DNA from 2 places in the Faecalibacterium sp. IP-3-29 genome. Region 1 is predicted to be linked to the other one. Evidence: riboswitches for the same ligand, from Rfam matches in the RefSeq annotation. Region 1 holds a riboswitch; the other holds the start of a gene.
The links. A riboswitch is a leader RNA that binds a small molecule or an ion and turns the genes downstream of it on or off. The one in region 1 is predicted to bind cyclic di-GMP.

Region 1 (10,089 bases):
CGATTACTAGCAATTCCGACTTCGTGCAGGCGAGTTGCAGCCTGCAGTCCGAACTGGGACGTTGTTTCTGAGTTTTGCTCCACCTCGCGGTCTTGCTTCTCTTTGTTTAACGCCATTGTAGTACGTGTGTAGCCCAAGTCATAAAGGGCATGATGATTTGACGTCATCCCCACCTTCCTCCGTTTTGTCAACGGCAGTCCTGCCAGAGTCCTCTTGCGTAGTAACTGACAGTAAGGGTTGCGCTCGTTGCGGGACTTAACCCAACATCTCACGACACGAGCTGACGACAACCATGCACCACCTGTCTCTGCGTCCCGAAGGAAACACATATTTCTATGTGCGTCGCAGGATGTCAAGACTTGGTAAGGTTCTTCGCGTTGCGTCGAATTAAACCACATACTCCACTGCTTGTGCGGGCCCCCGTCAATTCCTTTGAGTTTCAACCTTGCGGTCGTACTCCCCAGGTGGATTACTTATTGTGTTAACTGCGGCACTGAAGGGGTCAATCCTCCAACACCTAGTAATCATCGTTTACGGTGTGGACTACCAGGGTATCTAATCCTGTTTGCTACCCACACTTTCGAGCCTCAGCGTCAGTTGGTGCCCAGTAGGCCGCCTTCGCCACTGGTGTTCCTCCCGATATCTACGCATTCCACCGCTACACCGGGAATTCCGCCTACCTCTGCACTACTCAAGAAAAACAGTTTTGAAAGCAGTTTATGGGTTGAGCCCATAGATTTCACTTCCAACTTGTCTTCCCGCCTGCGCTCCCTTTACACCCAGTAATTCCGGACAACGCTTGTGACCTACGTTTTACCGCGGCTGCTGGCACGTAGTTAGCCGTCACTTCCTTGTTGAGTACCGTCATTATCTTCCTCAACAACAGGAGTTTACAATCCGAAGACCTTCTTCCTCCACGCGGCGTCGCTGCATCAGGGTTTCCCCCATTGTGCAATATTCCCCACTGCTGCCTCCCGTAGGAGTCTGGGCCGTGTCTCAGTCCCAATGTGGCCGTTCAACCTCTCAGTCCGGCTACCGATCGTTGCCTTGGTGGGCCGTTACCTCACCAACTAGCTAATCGGACGCGAGGCCATCTCAAAGCGGATTGCTCCTTTTCCCTCCGGTCGATGCCGACCTGTGGGCTTATGCGGTATTAGCAGTCGTTTCCAACTGTTGTCCCCCTCTTTGAGGCAGGTTCCTCACGCGTTACTCACCCGTTCGCCACTCGCTTGAGAAAGCAAGCTCTCTCTCGCTCGTTCGACTTGCATGTGTTAGGCGCGCCGCCAGCGTTCGTCCTGAGCCAGGATCAAACTCTTTATAAATGATATTTATCACTTAAAAAGTGTTAAATCTCTTTTCGCTCAGCACGCAATCGCTTGCGTCCTGTGTGAATTACTTTGTTTGGAATTGTTTAACGTGTTTTTCCAACACGAAAATAGGTTCCGTTACAAGTTTTTCGATATTGTTCAATTTTCAAGGTCCTGTGCGCCTCAGCCTTAGCGGCTGACGACTTGATTATTTTACCACAGATGTGATTTTTTGTCAAGCACTTTTTTCAGAAGCTTTTCGATCTTTTCGAACTTGTGGCTCGTTTTTCAACGTATCCATATTGGTTCTTTCGCTTTGCTTCTGCCGTCTTCAGAAGTCATTCTTTCCGGCGGCCCTTGGCGCTCAAGTATAATACCATATCCCGACACGTTTGGCAACCCCTTTTTTCACTTTTTTCGTTTCTTTTTGCGTCTTTGACTTTTTGACTAGTTTTTCAACTGCAATTTACACGTTCCTTGACGTGGAAGCTGCGGCGACCTCAGAGACCATTTTCTCTATATAATATGGTATTGTTCCATCCAAACTTCCAGAGAAGTATACACCGCCGTGGATATTACGCCCCGGAATGCAAACACTTTCCTTGCACAGTTTGTCAAGAGCTTTGGCCCCAAATTTTGCTCCAAGATTCTCGGCTCAATTTTGGCGAAACCGCCAAAACACAAAATGTAGTGGTTTCTCCATTGACATATCACTAAATAGTGATATCATAGAATCACATCAATTGAACGCATCCCAAGACTGCTTTGCGGGTGCCTCTTGCGAAAGAGGCACCCGTTTGAACTGCACACAGATAGAACGACGGAGGAACACTATGAAGATCATCAAGCGCAACGGTTCGGAAGTTCCATTTGATATCACCAAGATCATCACTGCGGTCACCAAGGCCAGCGATTCGGTCAGCCGCAAGAGCAGCCTGACCCAGGAGCAGATCCTGTCCATCGCCAACGATGTCACGGAGCAGTGCCAGGCGCTGAACCGTGCCGTGAGCGTGGAAGAGATCCAGGACATGGTGGAAAACAAGTTGATGGACATTCAGGCCCACGATGTAGCCCGCCATTATATCACCTATCGTTATGTGCAGAGCCTGAAGCGCCAGACCAACACCACCGACGAGCGCATCCTCAGCCTGATCGAGTGCCAGAACGAGGAAGTCAAGCAGGAGAACGCCAACAAGAATCCCACCGTGAACAGCGTCCAGCGTGACTATATGGCTGGTGAGATCTCCAAAGACCTGACCGCCCGCCTGCTGCTGGACCCGGAGATCGTCAAGGCACACAATGAGGGCCTGATCCACTTCCACGATTCCGACTACTTTGCGCAGCACATGCACAACTGCGATCTGGTCAACCTGGAGGATATGCTGCAGAACGGCACCGTGATCTCCGGCACCTATATTGAAAAGCCCCACAGCTTTTCCACCGCCTGCAACATTGCCACCCAGATCATTGCGCAGGTGGCATCCAACCAGTACGGCGGCCAGAGCATCAGCCTGACCCATCTGGCTCCCTTTGTGGATGTCTCCCGCAAGAAGATCGCCGCTGAAGTCGAAGCGGAGATGGAAGGGCTGGACGTTACCCCGGAGCGCAAGAAGGAGATCGTGGAGCGCCGCCTGCGCAACGAGATCAACCGCGGTGTCCAGACCATCCAGTATCAGGTCGTGACCCTGATGACCACCAACGGTCAGGCCCCCTTCATCACCGTGTTCATGTATCTGGGAGAAGCCCGCAACGCACAGGAAAAGGCCGACCTTGCCATCATCATCGAGGAGACCATCCGTCAGCGCTATCAGGGCGTGAAGAACGAGGCCGGTGTCTGGATCACCCCCGCCTTCCCCAAGCTGATCTATGTGCTGGAAGAGGACAACATCCGCCCCGGCACTCCTTATTATTACCTGACCGAATTGGCTGCCAAGTGCACTGCCAAGCGGATGGTGCCCGACTACATCTCTGAGAAGAAGATGCTCGAGCTCAAGGTGGACAAAAATGGCGAAGGCCACTGCTACACCTGCATGGGCTGCCGCAGCTTCCTGACTCCCTATGTGGACCCCGAGACCGGCAAGCCCAAATACTACGGCCGCTTCAATCAAGGTGTTGTCACCATCAATCTGGTGGATGTAGCCCTTTCTTCCGGCGGCAACTTCGAGAAGTTCTGGAAGATCTTTGACGAACGTCTGGCTCTCTGCCACAAGGCACTGCAGGCCCGCCATCAGCGCCTGATGGGCACCCCCAGCGATGCCGCCCCCATTCTGTGGCAGTACGGCGCACTGGCCCGCCTGAAGAAGGGCGAGAAGATCGACAAGCTGCTCTTTGGCGGCTATTCCACCATCAGCCTGGGCTACGCTGGTCTGTATGAGTGCGTGAAGTATATGACCGGCAAGAGCCACACCGATGCCGGTGCCAAGCCTTTTGCCCTGAGCGTGATGCAGCACATGAACGACAAGTGCACCGAGTGGAAGAAGGCCGAGAATATGGATTACTCTCTCTACGGCACCCCGCTGGAATCCACCACCTACAAGTTTGCCAAGTGCCTGCAGAAGCGGTTCGGCATCGTGCCCGGCATCACCGATAAGAACTATATCACCAACAGCTACCACGTCCATGTTTCGGAGCCCATTGATGCCTTCACCAAGCTCAAGTTTGAGAGCGAGTTCCAGAAGCTGTCCCCGGGCGGTGCCATCAGCTATGTGGAAGTGCCCAACATGCAGGACAATCTGGAGGCCGTGATAAGCGTGCTGCAGTTCATCTACGACAACATCATGTATGCCGAGTTGAACACCAAGTCCGATTACTGCCAGTGCTGCGGCTACGATGGAGAGATCAAGATCGTTGAGGATGACGGCAAGTTGGTGTGGGAGTGCCCCAAGTGCGGCAACCGTGACCAGAACAAGCTGAACGTTGCCCGCCGCACCTGCGGTTATATCGGCACCCAGTTCTGGAACCAGGGCCGGACACAGGAGATCAAGGATCGGGTGCTGCATCTGTAACCCTCTCAGTCAACGCTTCGCATTGACAGCTCCCCCGAGAGGGGGAGCTTTTTATATGGAGTTTTATCTATGAATTACGCAACAATTAAGTATTACGACATTGCCAACGGGCCGGGGGTGCGCACCAGCATCTTTGTTTCGGGCTGCAGGCACCACTGCCCGGGCTGCTTCAACGAGGTGGCATGGGATTTCGGGTACGGTCAGCCTTTCGACAAGGCTGTGCGCAACGAGATCTTTGCATCCTGCCAGCCCGACTATATTGCAGGCATCTCCCTGCTGGGTGGTGAGCCTTTTGAGCCGGAGAATCAGCGGGAGCTGCTGCCCTTTGTCCGCAGCTTCAGGGCGCTGTACCCGGATAAGAGCGTCTGGTGCTATTCCGGTTACACCTGGGAGCAGCTGACCGGCAGTGTTCCCTGCCCGGCCCGCTGTGAGGTCACCGATGAGCTGCTGAGTCTGCTGGATGTTCTGGTGGATGGCCGCTTTGTGGAAGCCCTGCACGATATCTCCCTGCGCTTCCGGGGCAGCTCCAACCAGCGGCTTCTGGATGTGCCCAAAAGCCTTGCCGCAAAGGCCCCCGTCTGGTGGGAGGACGAAAAAGTCTTTGCGACACACACCATGTAAAGAAAACCGCAAATAACCAGAAATGCCGCCCTGAGCTTTTTACGGCTCAGGGCGGCATTTCCGGTTTTGGGAATATAATCAGTGAATGGCTTGATTGGTTAGCATCCTCACCCTCTCCGTCATTGCTTGCGCAATGCCACCTCCCCTAGTAAGGCAACGACGACGACCGCCGCCAGTGGCGGAAGCAGGGAGGAGTTGTTGGGGCAGCGGCCAGCAGGACGCAAGTGCAAAACCTTGCACGATGCGGACGCTGGGAGCCGCAACCCGTACGCTGTCGCCGCAGGCGACTGAGAGGTTGTACGAAGGATATCTTACCCCTTCATCTCCTGCGCCTTATTCCAAGTCTGGATAACTTCCCAGCGGCTCACAGAAGCGTCTGCGGCCTTATCGGCGGAGATGAGCTGGTTCTCGATGGCCCAAGTCAGAGCCTTCTGTTCATCGGTGGCATCGGGAGCCATCACAGCGGCAGGGGCAGGCTTTCCGGCTTCAGTCCAGACCAGCTTTGCCAGTTCGGCGGTGTTCTGCGGGATGGCCACACCATCGGGCAGGACAGTGTTCAGATACAGCTCGGTGCCGATCATGTAGCCGGTATAACCAACCACAGCAGCGCCCACACCGGCGGTTGCCACCATGGCAACGGTGCCCAGAACGTTGGGTTCCTCGGGCTGGTCGGCCATCCGGTACATCGCACGGATGCTCAAAGTCTGTGCAGGCATCTTGAAGCTTGCAGTGGCGGCATGGGAATCAAAACCGCCCTCTTCCAGCGTCAGAGCCACATCCGCAGGGGAAATCTCCCAGCGGTCGAACACCATGCCCTCCGGGGCATCGGCAGCGGTCAGCTTGACGGTATCGCCTGCCTTGGCAGAGGTGATCTCTGTGCCGTCGGCATTGGTGGCGGTGCCATCGGTCAGGCTCATCCGGTAGTAGCCTTCCTTGACCTGTGCGGTCAGGGTAACGCTCCACTCGTCGTCGCCGTTCAAGGTCAGGTCAAATGCAGTGGTATTGCCCACCTGCTTGGTGATTGCTTCTTCATAGCTCGGGTCGGCAGTGACTTCCCAGCCGGTCCAGGAGGTTGCATCTGCTTCCACGTTCAGGGTCTGGTTGCCCACAACGCCCACCAAGCCGGAGATGCCGTTGGCGGTGCAGTTGTTCAGAGTGACCCAGCTGAGTTTAATGTCGGGCTGATTGTCGAAGCTTGCATATCGTGAAAAAATACCGCCATTAGTAAATCCGTAATTTTTAGTAACAGTATTATCTGGATTTGTTTTGGATACAGAGGCATTTGAATAGCGATCGGTAAATGTACCATTATTTACTGTGCCATAATTGCTTACGCTGAAATTAAATATACCGTCATCGATAGTTCCGAAGTTTCTTACAGAAGTATTAAATTTCCCACCCTCAATCTTGCCGGTTTCTTCGTTTCTAAGAGTGCCCTCAGACGGATTTTCAGAGATAAAAATACCCCCATTGATGATGCCGAAATTTTTGATATTCCAATCGACCTCTGTATTTCCTAAATCAACGATACTATCAGTACCATCATCACACTTCTCTTTAATGGTTAAAGTGTTTGTATTAGAATCATAAATCCACCCATCATGTTCGCTACCAGAGTAAAGTTCGCCGTCTTTATCCACGGGAACTATTTTGCCATCAACAAGACCAATCGTATTCTCCGAAAGCGGAACCTTATCAACAGCGGCCTCAATATAGATATTTCCTGTATCAGGCACTGTAACCTGAAGCGTCTTATCATCAATTTTAATAATATAAGGAGAAAGGCTTTCGTCATAATTCCAATTACGGAATGTCTTGGAAGTAGCGATAACTTTGAAAGTATGGGGCTGATTCTTACCTACCATATAAACACTTTCATTAAAGACAACATCCTCCGGAAGGTTAGGAATCACCGGAATAATCGAGCATCCGGGTGCTTTCAGATACTGATATGTCGTCGATGTAAAATTATCCGGAAGCTGGCAAATCAGACCACCGGTAAGCGTTCCCTTTGTCATTTCAAAGCTTCCGTAGACAATTCCATTCTCGAACTCTGTGTTATCAGATACAGTAGAAGTGTAATTCTTGATATATCCACCTTTCACTATTCCAGATGAACGTGCATCGATCGATTCGAATTGTCCATTCTCAATCGTTGAAAAGTTATAAACACATTTCTGAAAGATGCCATCTTTGATTATTCCAGCTTGGTTGCGAACCTCACATGGGATAGTATTTGGCACTTCAGCATTGACTTCATTAGGATCAAAAGTAGCAGTGAAATTTAATTTATATGATGACGCATCACTACCTGACCATGACCAATTATAGGCATGATCAACAATGATCATACCATTAACCGCATTTTTCCCTTTGGTATCCGGCTGGTCACCAATAAAACTAAGATGATTCACATACGTAGGTTTATCTGCCGCAAACGCCGCCGTGGGCAGCATTGTCAAAGCCATGCCAACGGCCAGAATGGCGCTGACAAGTCGTTTGAGTTTCATTGTGATTCCTCCTTTAGAGTCTACCCCAAATGTGTATTGCACCCACCGCAAACGTAAAAAAGCGCCGCACCTGCCCCGAAAGGCTGGTGTGGCGCTGTGGATGTACTTCTTGGGAAGTGCAGCTGGTTGCCCGGTCTGGGCCCTTTAGCTTTGCGTCGCAGCCTTCCGGCTGGTTTGCCAATTCTTCTGTTTTGCGGGGGTGCTCTTGCACATCCTATTATACCCCCCCCCCCCTACATATAAATCAAGTGTTTTTGTCATGTTCGGAATATGTTACAAATATAGTCTATTTTTTAGTGTAGTTTGACTGGGATGGGGGGTGGCCCTCTCCGTCATTGCTGCGCAATGCCACCTCTCCCTTCGGGAGAGCTGTCGAGCGATAGCGAGACTGAGAGGGTGAGGCCGTCAAAGAGTGACGAAACCAGAAATGCCGCCCGAGCTTTTCAGCCCAGAGCGGCATTTCCGGTTTTTCCTTTCTGTTTTATGTTACCTTGAACTTACCATATCCTCAATGACACTCAGGAACTCCTGCCCATAGCGGGCGGCCTTTTTCTCGCCCACACCCGGGATATTGAGCAGTTCCTCCACGCTCAGGGGCTTTTTCAGCGCCATCTGGCGGAGGGTGGAATCATTGAACACCATATAGGCAGGGAGCTTCTGCTTTGCGGCCAGCCGCTTACGCAGGGCATAGAGGGCAGCCAGCAGCTTCTCGTCTGCTTCGCTGAGGGCATCTTCGTCGGCACGGCGGCGGGAGGCCGAGGCCAACCGCTTTGCACTGGCCGCGGCGCGCTGGCGGGCTTGTGCCGCCTGCTCCTCCACCTGTTCGGCAGCCTGTGCTGCCAGCAGACAGTTGGAACAGTTCTCGCACTTCTGGGGCGCGGCCTCGCCGAAGTAGCTCAGCAGATACCCCCGCAGGCAGCGCGGTGTGGTGGAGTAGAAGGTCATGTACTTGAGCCGTTCCTCTGCCTTGCGTGCCGCTTCGGCCTTGACATCCGCAGGCAGGCCGTTGTCAGCCTCCATCTCCTTGTCGATGAAGAACCGGATGGTGCGCACATCGGTGCCGGAATAGAGCAGGGTGCAGCGGGCTGGCTCCCCGTCACGGCCCGCGCGGCCCGCCTCCTGATAATAGCTCTCCAGATCCTTGGGCATATTATAATGGATGACGAACCGGACGTTTGGCTTATCGATGCCCATGCCGAAGGCATTGGTCGCCACCATGATCTGCACCCGGTCATAGAGGAAATCGTCCTGATTCTGCCGCCGGGTATCCGCATCCAGTTTGGCGTGGTAGGCTGCCGCACGGATTCCCCGGCTCTGCAGCAGGCGGGTGGTCTCGTCCACCTGCCGGGTGGTGCTGCAATAGATGATGCCCGCATTGTCCCGCTCCCTGAGCACAAGGTCGAGCAGAACTTTGGGCTTCTCGCTGGGCAGAGCCCTGCGGGTGGCAAAATAGAGGTTGGGCCGGTCGAAGCTGGTGGTCACCTCGTAGGGGGTGTGGAGTTCCAGATGGGTGCGGATGTCCTCCCGCACATGGGCCGTGGCGGTGGCCGTAAAGGCTCCCACCACCGGGCGCTTGGGCAGGCTGTCCACAAACGCCTTGATGCGCAGGTAGCTGGGGCGGAAGTCCTGCCCCCACTGACTGATGCAGTGGGCCTCGTCCACCGTGACCATGCTGATCTCCCGCTCCTGCGCAAACCGCTGGAAACCCGGCATCTCCAGCCGCTCCGGAGCCACATAGATGATCTTATACCACCCCTCCCGGGCGCGGCGGAGCATCAGGGCCTTCTGGTTGTCCGTCAGGCTGTTGTTCAGGAAAGCTGCCGCCACACCTGCCTGTACCAGCGCCCCCACCTGATCCTTCATCAGGCTCACCAGCGGCGAGACCACGATGGTGACGCCCGGCAGCAGCAGGGCCGGCACCTGATAGCAGATGGACTTGCCCGCACCTGTGGGCATCACGGCCAGCACATCCTGCCCGGCCAGCAGGCGGGAGACGATCTCCTCCTGACCCGGGCGGAAGCTGTCGTAGCCAAAGACTTTTTTCAGAATACTATGCGGACTTTCCATGGTTCCTCCTATCCATACAAAACCGCTCCGTCATTGCTTCGCAATGCCACCTCTCCTAGTAGGAGAGGCAAGTCTTGGCTCCCCTACCAGGGGAGCTGGACACAAAGCGGCCTGAGAGGTTTATAACCCAATCAGTATACCACAACTTCCCGGATAATTGTAAAACATCTCTGACATTTCCCACGTTCGATAGCATTTCCTGCACAAAAATGCTATAATATGGGTACATATCTCCATCCCGGCCCCTGCCTTGCGCATCTGCCGGAAAAGAGCAAAGGAGTATTTTGTATGGCTCAGAAATTGATCACTTTCGCCGTCCCGTGCTACAACTCGGCGGCATATATGCGCCACTGCATCGAGACCCTGCTCTCCGCCGGGGAGCAGGCCGAGATCATCCTGGTGGACGATGGTTCCACCAGGGATGACACCCCCGCCATCTGCGATGAGTACGCTGCCAAATGTCCCACCATCGTCAAGGCCATCCATCAGGAGAACGGCGGCCACGGCGAGGGCGTGAATCAGGGCATCCGCAACGCCACCGGCCTGTATTACAAGGTAGTGGACAGCGACGACTGGCTG
Region 2 (5,990 bases), 920 kb from region 1:
TGATACGTTTTCCTCTTGACAGAACCGGAAAAATAGCTCTAAATAGAGGTATCCAAAAATTCAAGTTCCGGGAGAAACAGATGAAACAAGTCGAAGTTTACACCGATGGCGCGTGCAGCGGCAACCCCGGCCCGGGCGGCTGGGGCGCAGTGCTGCGCTACCGCTTCAACGGCAAGGTCTACGAAAAAGAGCTCAGCGGCGGCGATGCTTCCACCACCAACAACCGGATGGAGCTGACCGCCTTTATCGAGGCCCTGCGCCAGCTCAAGGAGCCCTGTGAGGTGCGGCTGTGCTCTGACAGCCAGTACGTCATCAACGGGCTGGAAAAGGGCTGGGCCAGGGGCTGGAAGCGCCGGGGCTGGAAAAAGTCCGACGGCTCCCCTGCCCTGAACCCCGACCTGTGGGAACAGGCATTGGAGCAGGAAGCCCGGCACAAGATCACCTATGTCTGGGTCAAGGGCCATGCAGGCCACCCGGAAAACGAGCGCTGCGACCAGCTGGCCGTGGCACAAAGTCAGGCACACGGAGGGAGACAGGGACGATGAGCGATACATTTCTGCCCGGCAGCGGGTTCGATACCTATGAACAGCAGGACAAGGTGCTGGTGGGCCTGTGCGGCGGCACGGGCTGCAAAGCAGCTGTCCGCATTTTACAGCAGCAGGGCTTTGCGGTGATGGGCGCTGTGGTGCGTCTGTGCACCGATGACCCCGTTGTGGATGCCGCCAGGGAAGCCGCCAAGGCTCTGGGCATCGAGTGCATCACCCTGAATGCCAGCGAACTGGCCAGCCAGCTGGCCGAGGAGACCGCTGCCCCGGCCGACCTGCGCTTCCCCGCCCTGCTGGCGGCGGCTGACCGGCTGGGCATCCAGTACATTGCCACCGGCCACCGCGCCCGGGTAGAGACTGGTGCGGACGGCGTGCACGTCCTCTGCCCTGCCGAAATTGCGGACGAGAGTGTCCGGCTTGCCGCCCTGCCGCAGGAAACGCTGGGCCGGCTCATCCTGCCCTTGGGCGATTTCAGCCCCGAGGATGTGGCTGAGATGGCAGCAGAATAAAAAGCAAAAGAGATGCACCCCGCCTTCCTGAAACCGGTTCAGGGAGCGGGGTGCATCTCTTTTTGCTCTGTTTTATTTTATCGTACAACGCTCAATGGAAGTCATCCGCTTACTTTGCGAAGATCTGGATCCAGTTGTGGCCCCACTGAGAATTGGCATCGTAGTTGTAGCCAAGGCACATATACTTGGCGGCAGGGTCCATGATATTGACACGGTGGCCTTCCGAAGCCATCCAGTCTGCAACGACCTTTTCGGGCGTGGTCTCGCCCCAGGCGGCATTCTCGCCGGTGGCGGTATCAGACACGCCGTACTCTTTCAGCACGGTGAAGCAGTTGGTGCCATCGGGGCGGGTGTGGGAAGCGACCTTTGCCACTTCCTTTGCGCGCTCAGCGTTGACCAGCGCCAGCACTTCCTGTGCGAAACCGTTCTCACTGGTGCCGCGGGCGTAGGTAAAGATCATCACCCAGTAATTGCCGTACTCGCCGCCCTCGTAGTAGCCAATGCCAACGGAGGTGGCATCCTTGTCCAGCATCCGCTCCTTGAAGAAATCGTAGCGATTCCAGGCGGCGACCACGTCCGAAGCATTCTCAGCAGCTGCCCAGTAGTTCTCGCCCACAGAAACATCGTCCACACCGTACTCCGGCAGGATGGTGAACTCGCGGCTGCCATTGGGGCGGTTGTAGGAATAATTGACGGTAAGTTCTTCTGCACGGGCCTGTGCGGCAGCATTCAGTGCGCTGCTGCCCATGCTCAGAGGAGCCACACCGGCCTGTGCACGCTCTGCGTTGACGAGCTGCAGCAGCTCATCGGCCTTGGAAGCTGCGTGTGCGGGCATTGCCAGAACAAACATCAGGCAGATGAATGCGGCGCAGCAGACCAGATTCTTCAGGACTTTCATCGAAGCGTTACGCATGGTGTTGAACCTCTTTTGTGTTGCCCCATGAAAAAAGGTGTCGATTGCTGGTATACTCGGCAATCGACACCTGATGCTTCAGATGAAGGTCACTCAACACCCAATCTCCGCTGTGGAGACCCTCAGGTGATGAGAAGCAACTGGCTGCCATTTTACAGGCCCTATAGCTTTGCGTCACAGCCTTTCGACTGCTTTGCCGAGGATATTCAGTTTTGCGTGCCTTTCTTCTTTTGGGAAGAAATTTGAGAACGAAAAAAGGTGTTGTTCTGCAATACACTCAGCAAAACAACACCTAGAAATTCTAAGCAGGTCACCCAAAGAAAAATTTCTTTGAGAAGCAGCTGGCTGCCATTTTACAGGCCCTGTAGCTTTGCGTCACAGCCTTTCGACTGTTTTGCCGAGAATATTCAATTCACCTTGAGGAACTGTTCCCATTTCCTCGACATTATCCTACCACATCGGGCAGAACCTGTCAACTGTTTTGGAGCAGCTTTCTCAAAAAACTGCTTTTTGAAGAGTTCTTCCGTTATGCCTGCACCTCTGCCGCCTTTTTGCGCAGCTGGTCGAGGTCTGCGGCATCCGGGTGAGCCAGCGCCTTGTCAAAATTCTCGATCAGCATCTCGAGGTTGGGTGCATGGTTGGGCTGCTGCAGCATCTTTTCGTACTGCTGGCGCACAGTCATGGGCATCTTGCCCTGGCACATATAAGTTCCAATGACCGTGTTGCTCTCATCCAGCGACTTCTGCACCGCTGCCAGGATCTGCTCGAAATATTCCGCACTGCCGCCAAAGCCTGCGGTGCCGAACAAAAAGACCTGCTTCCCCTTCAGGGTCTGCAAAAAGGCGGTGAGGGTGTCATCGGCATGGCCCTTGTCCGTCCAGAAGCCGATGTAAAGGGTCTCAGCCTCCAGTGCCTCCGGGGCCGGTGCTCCGAAGTAGGTGCACTCATTCTGGGGCAAGCTTGCGCGAAGGGTGTCGGCCAGCAGGCGGGTGTTGCCGGTCTTGCTGCTGAAAACGATGGCGTAGCTCATGGTCATTCTCCTTTATTATGTTTGATATCAGATGCTTCCCTGTTCTTTTGCGTTCAGGGCATCATAGATACAGCGGGTGCCCTGATGGGCGATCAGGCCGCCCAGGCACTTCTTGTTGCAGCGGACACAGCGGTGGATCTTTGCCGCATTGCCGCTCTGCAGTTTGTTGACCCAGTTGGGGTCGGCCAGCAGCTGGCGGCACATTGCCGCACACTGGATGCGGCCGCTGGCAAGCTGCTGCTCCACAAAATCGGGGTCGTTCAGGCCGCCCACACCGCAGAGCGGCACGCTGGTATACCGGCGCACCTCATCGCAGAACTTGAGGAAGCAGCCGGTCTCCTTGAACTCGGGGTGGCTGGCCGACGGGATGGTATTTTCCAGCGCAGAGTGGTTGGCCAGTGTCACATGGAAGCTGGTCACGCCTGCCTGCACCAGCAGGGGCACGAACACGGCCAGTTCCTCCTCCACCACACCGGCGTTGCCGTAATGGGGGTTCTCCTGCCGGACAGCCAGCTTGTAGTCAATGGCCATGCCGGGCACAGCGGCGTGCACTGCCTTGACAGCTTCCACGGCAAAGCGGGCGCGGCGCTCGGCACTGCCGCCGTATTCATCGGTGCGGTGGTTGAAGATGGCGGAAGAGAAGCTGCCGCACATCCGGTCGCCGTGCACCTGCACCATGTCAAAGCCCGCCTGCTTTGCCAGCACAGCAGCCTTGCCAAAGCCCGCGATGATCTGATGGATCTTTTTCTGGGACATCTTGGTGATGTAGGGGCCCACGGCATCGTTCATCCGCTCCCGCAGCTGGTCGGGGGTGATTTTTTTCATCAGCATCCCCGGGATGCACTTGATGATGGACATCATGTCGGTATCGGTCTGGTGGAGCTGGGCGCAGACCTTGCAGCTGTATTTGTGGGCGATCTCGCAGATCTGCTGATAGAAGGCAAAGCCCTTTTTGTCAAACAGGGACTTCTCGAACCGGCTCTTGGCCACCGGCACGTCGCCGATGATGATCATGGCGCAGCCGCCCTTGGCCAGCCGCTCCATCTCCGCCAGATATTCCTCGTCCGAAAGGCCGAAGGTGGTGGGGGCAAAGATAATGCGGTTCTTCAGCTGCATTCCACCGTAATCAATGGGGCTCAGGATGGTGTCGTACATGTTACACACTCTCTTTCCTCGTCCGTGCTGCCTTTTGCAGCAGGCTCAGGAGCTGGTGCTGTTCCTCTTCGGTCAGCCCGCTCAAATTTTGTGCATCCCAATCGAAAAATACCTGGTGGCAGGTCCGGAATGCTCTCTCACCCGCCGGGGTCAGCCCCAAATGATAACTGCGGCCCTGCTTTTCCCGGGTCATAAAGCCATCTTCCACCAGCTTGATCACGCTGCGCTGGCAGTGGCCCCAGTCCAGGTGCAGGTTTTTGGTCATCTCAGCCGGGGTGCAGCCGGGATGTTTGCCCACGTAGATCACAAAATACATCATGCCACAGCTCAGGCCAAACTCCTGCAGCTGCTGGGTGGTGTAGGCTGTGAACTGCTTGTAAAACTCCATCACGTAGAAGGATATGGTCGATTGGATCACTCTTTGCATCTCCTTTACTTGACAAGGTCTAGTATAATCACATTACTTGATAAAGTCAAGTACTTTTTTCAAAAAAATTCTCCCTGCTCCGTATTTCTGTTTCGGGAGCAGGGAGAGAACGATTTTTTGCCTCAGACCAGCGGCATGATATTTTCCGGGGCGGCAGCAAGGCAGGCGGGTGCTTTTGGCGGCGGGGCCGCCAGCGTCTCCTTGGACACCTTCCACCACAGGCGAGTCTCACCGCCGGGCAGGGTGAAGATCATGTTCCAGTCAAAGGGATTCTCACTGGTGGAGACAGCCTGCACCGGCAGGCTGTTGGGGGTGCCGGGAGCGCAGGGCGCAAAATCATGGGCGCGAATGCCCACGGCACGGCAGCCCTCGGGCACCGGCAGAGCCACGGTCAGCGGCTGTTCCCAGCCCGCCAGATGAACGGTATGCTCCCCCACCCGGGTGCAGGGCAGAATGTTCTTGCAGCCGGTCAGGCGGGCGGCGGCACGGGTGCGGGGGTCGGCAAAGACCTCCTTGGTCGTACCTACCCGGAGCACCTCGCCGCTGTCCATCACGATCATCTCCCTGCACAGGCGGTAGGCCTCGTCCCGGTTGTGGGTCACCAGCAGGGCTGTGCCCGCAAATCCGGCCAGCAGGCTGCCCACCTCCCCCTCCACCTCCTCGCGCAGATAGCTGTCCAGCGCACTGAACGGCTCGTCCAGCATCAGGATGCGGGGTTGGGCCGCCAGGATGCGGGCCAGGGCGGCACGCTGCTGCTGTCCGCCTGAAAGCGCGCCGGGCAGGCGCTTGGCCAGTTCCTCCAGCCGCATAGCCCGCAATGCCTCGGCACAGGCAGCCCTGCGGGCGGCAGGGTCTTTTTCCTTTTTCAGTGCGCTGAGGATATTCTGCTCCACGGTCATGTTGGGGAACAGGGCGTAGTTCTGGAACAGCAGACCCACATTGCGCTGCTGGGGCGGCAGGTCGATGCCCTGAGCGCTGTCGAACAGCACCCGGCCATCCAGCACGATGCGTCCCTCGTCCGGCCGGACGATGCCTGCAATGCAGCGCAGGGTCATGCTTTTGCCGCAGCCGGACGCGCCCAGAAGGGCGGTGGCGGTGTCCCCTGCCGTGAACGCAGCGTGGAGAGTAAAGCCATCAAATCGCTTGGTCACATTTACTTCCAGGCTCATGCGCGTTTTCCTCCCTGCTTCTGCCTGCGTTCCAGCAGGTTGACTGCCAGCAGCACCACCGCCGAGATGACGATATCCACCAGCACCCACTGCATGGCCCCGGCTTCATCGTTGGTGCGCCAGAGCTGGTAGACCGTGGTTGCAATGGTGGCCGTCTTGCCCGGCGTGTAGCCTGCGATCATGCTGGTGGCACCATATTCGCCCAGCGCACGGGCAAAGGCCAGCACCGTACCGGCCAGAAT

Region 2: linked by a shared signal. The riboswitch ahead of MTP40_RS08395 (CAP domain-containing protein) and the one ahead of MTP40_RS12820 (InlB B-repeat-containing protein) in region 1 are both predicted to bind cyclic di-GMP.

What each region holds. Positions count from the first base shown of each region.
Region 1 is NZ_CP094471.1:2,682,737-2,692,825, forward strand. It holds rRNA gene MTP40_RS12805 (16S ribosomal RNA) at 1-1,322, opposite strand, end outside; gene nrdD (anaerobic ribonucleoside-triphosphate reductase) at 2,141-4,312, shown strand; gene nrdG (anaerobic ribonucleoside-triphosphate reductase activating protein) at 4,382-4,933, shown strand; gene MTP40_RS12820 (InlB B-repeat-containing protein) at 5,245-7,443, opposite strand; cyclic di-GMP riboswitch class I at 7,558-7,632, opposite strand; gene MTP40_RS12825 (RecQ family ATP-dependent DNA helicase) at 7,930-9,510, opposite strand; gene MTP40_RS12830 (glycosyltransferase family 2 protein) at 9,799-10,089, shown strand, end outside.
Region 2 is NZ_CP094471.1:1,765,014-1,771,003, forward strand. It holds gene rnhA (ribonuclease HI) at 81-545, shown strand; gene MTP40_RS08390 (hypothetical protein) at 542-1,054, shown strand; gene MTP40_RS08395 (CAP domain-containing protein) at 1,164-1,967, opposite strand; cyclic di-GMP riboswitch class I at 2,100-2,175, opposite strand; cyclic di-GMP riboswitch class I at 2,301-2,376, opposite strand; gene bilS (flavodoxin family protein BilS) at 2,494-2,997, opposite strand; gene bilR (bilirubin reductase) at 3,025-4,152, opposite strand; gene bilQ (bilirubin utilization transcriptional regulator BilQ) at 4,154-4,579, opposite strand; gene MTP40_RS08415 (sulfate/molybdate ABC transporter ATP-binding protein) at 4,702-5,748, opposite strand; gene modB (molybdate ABC transporter permease subunit) at 5,745-5,990, opposite strand, start outside.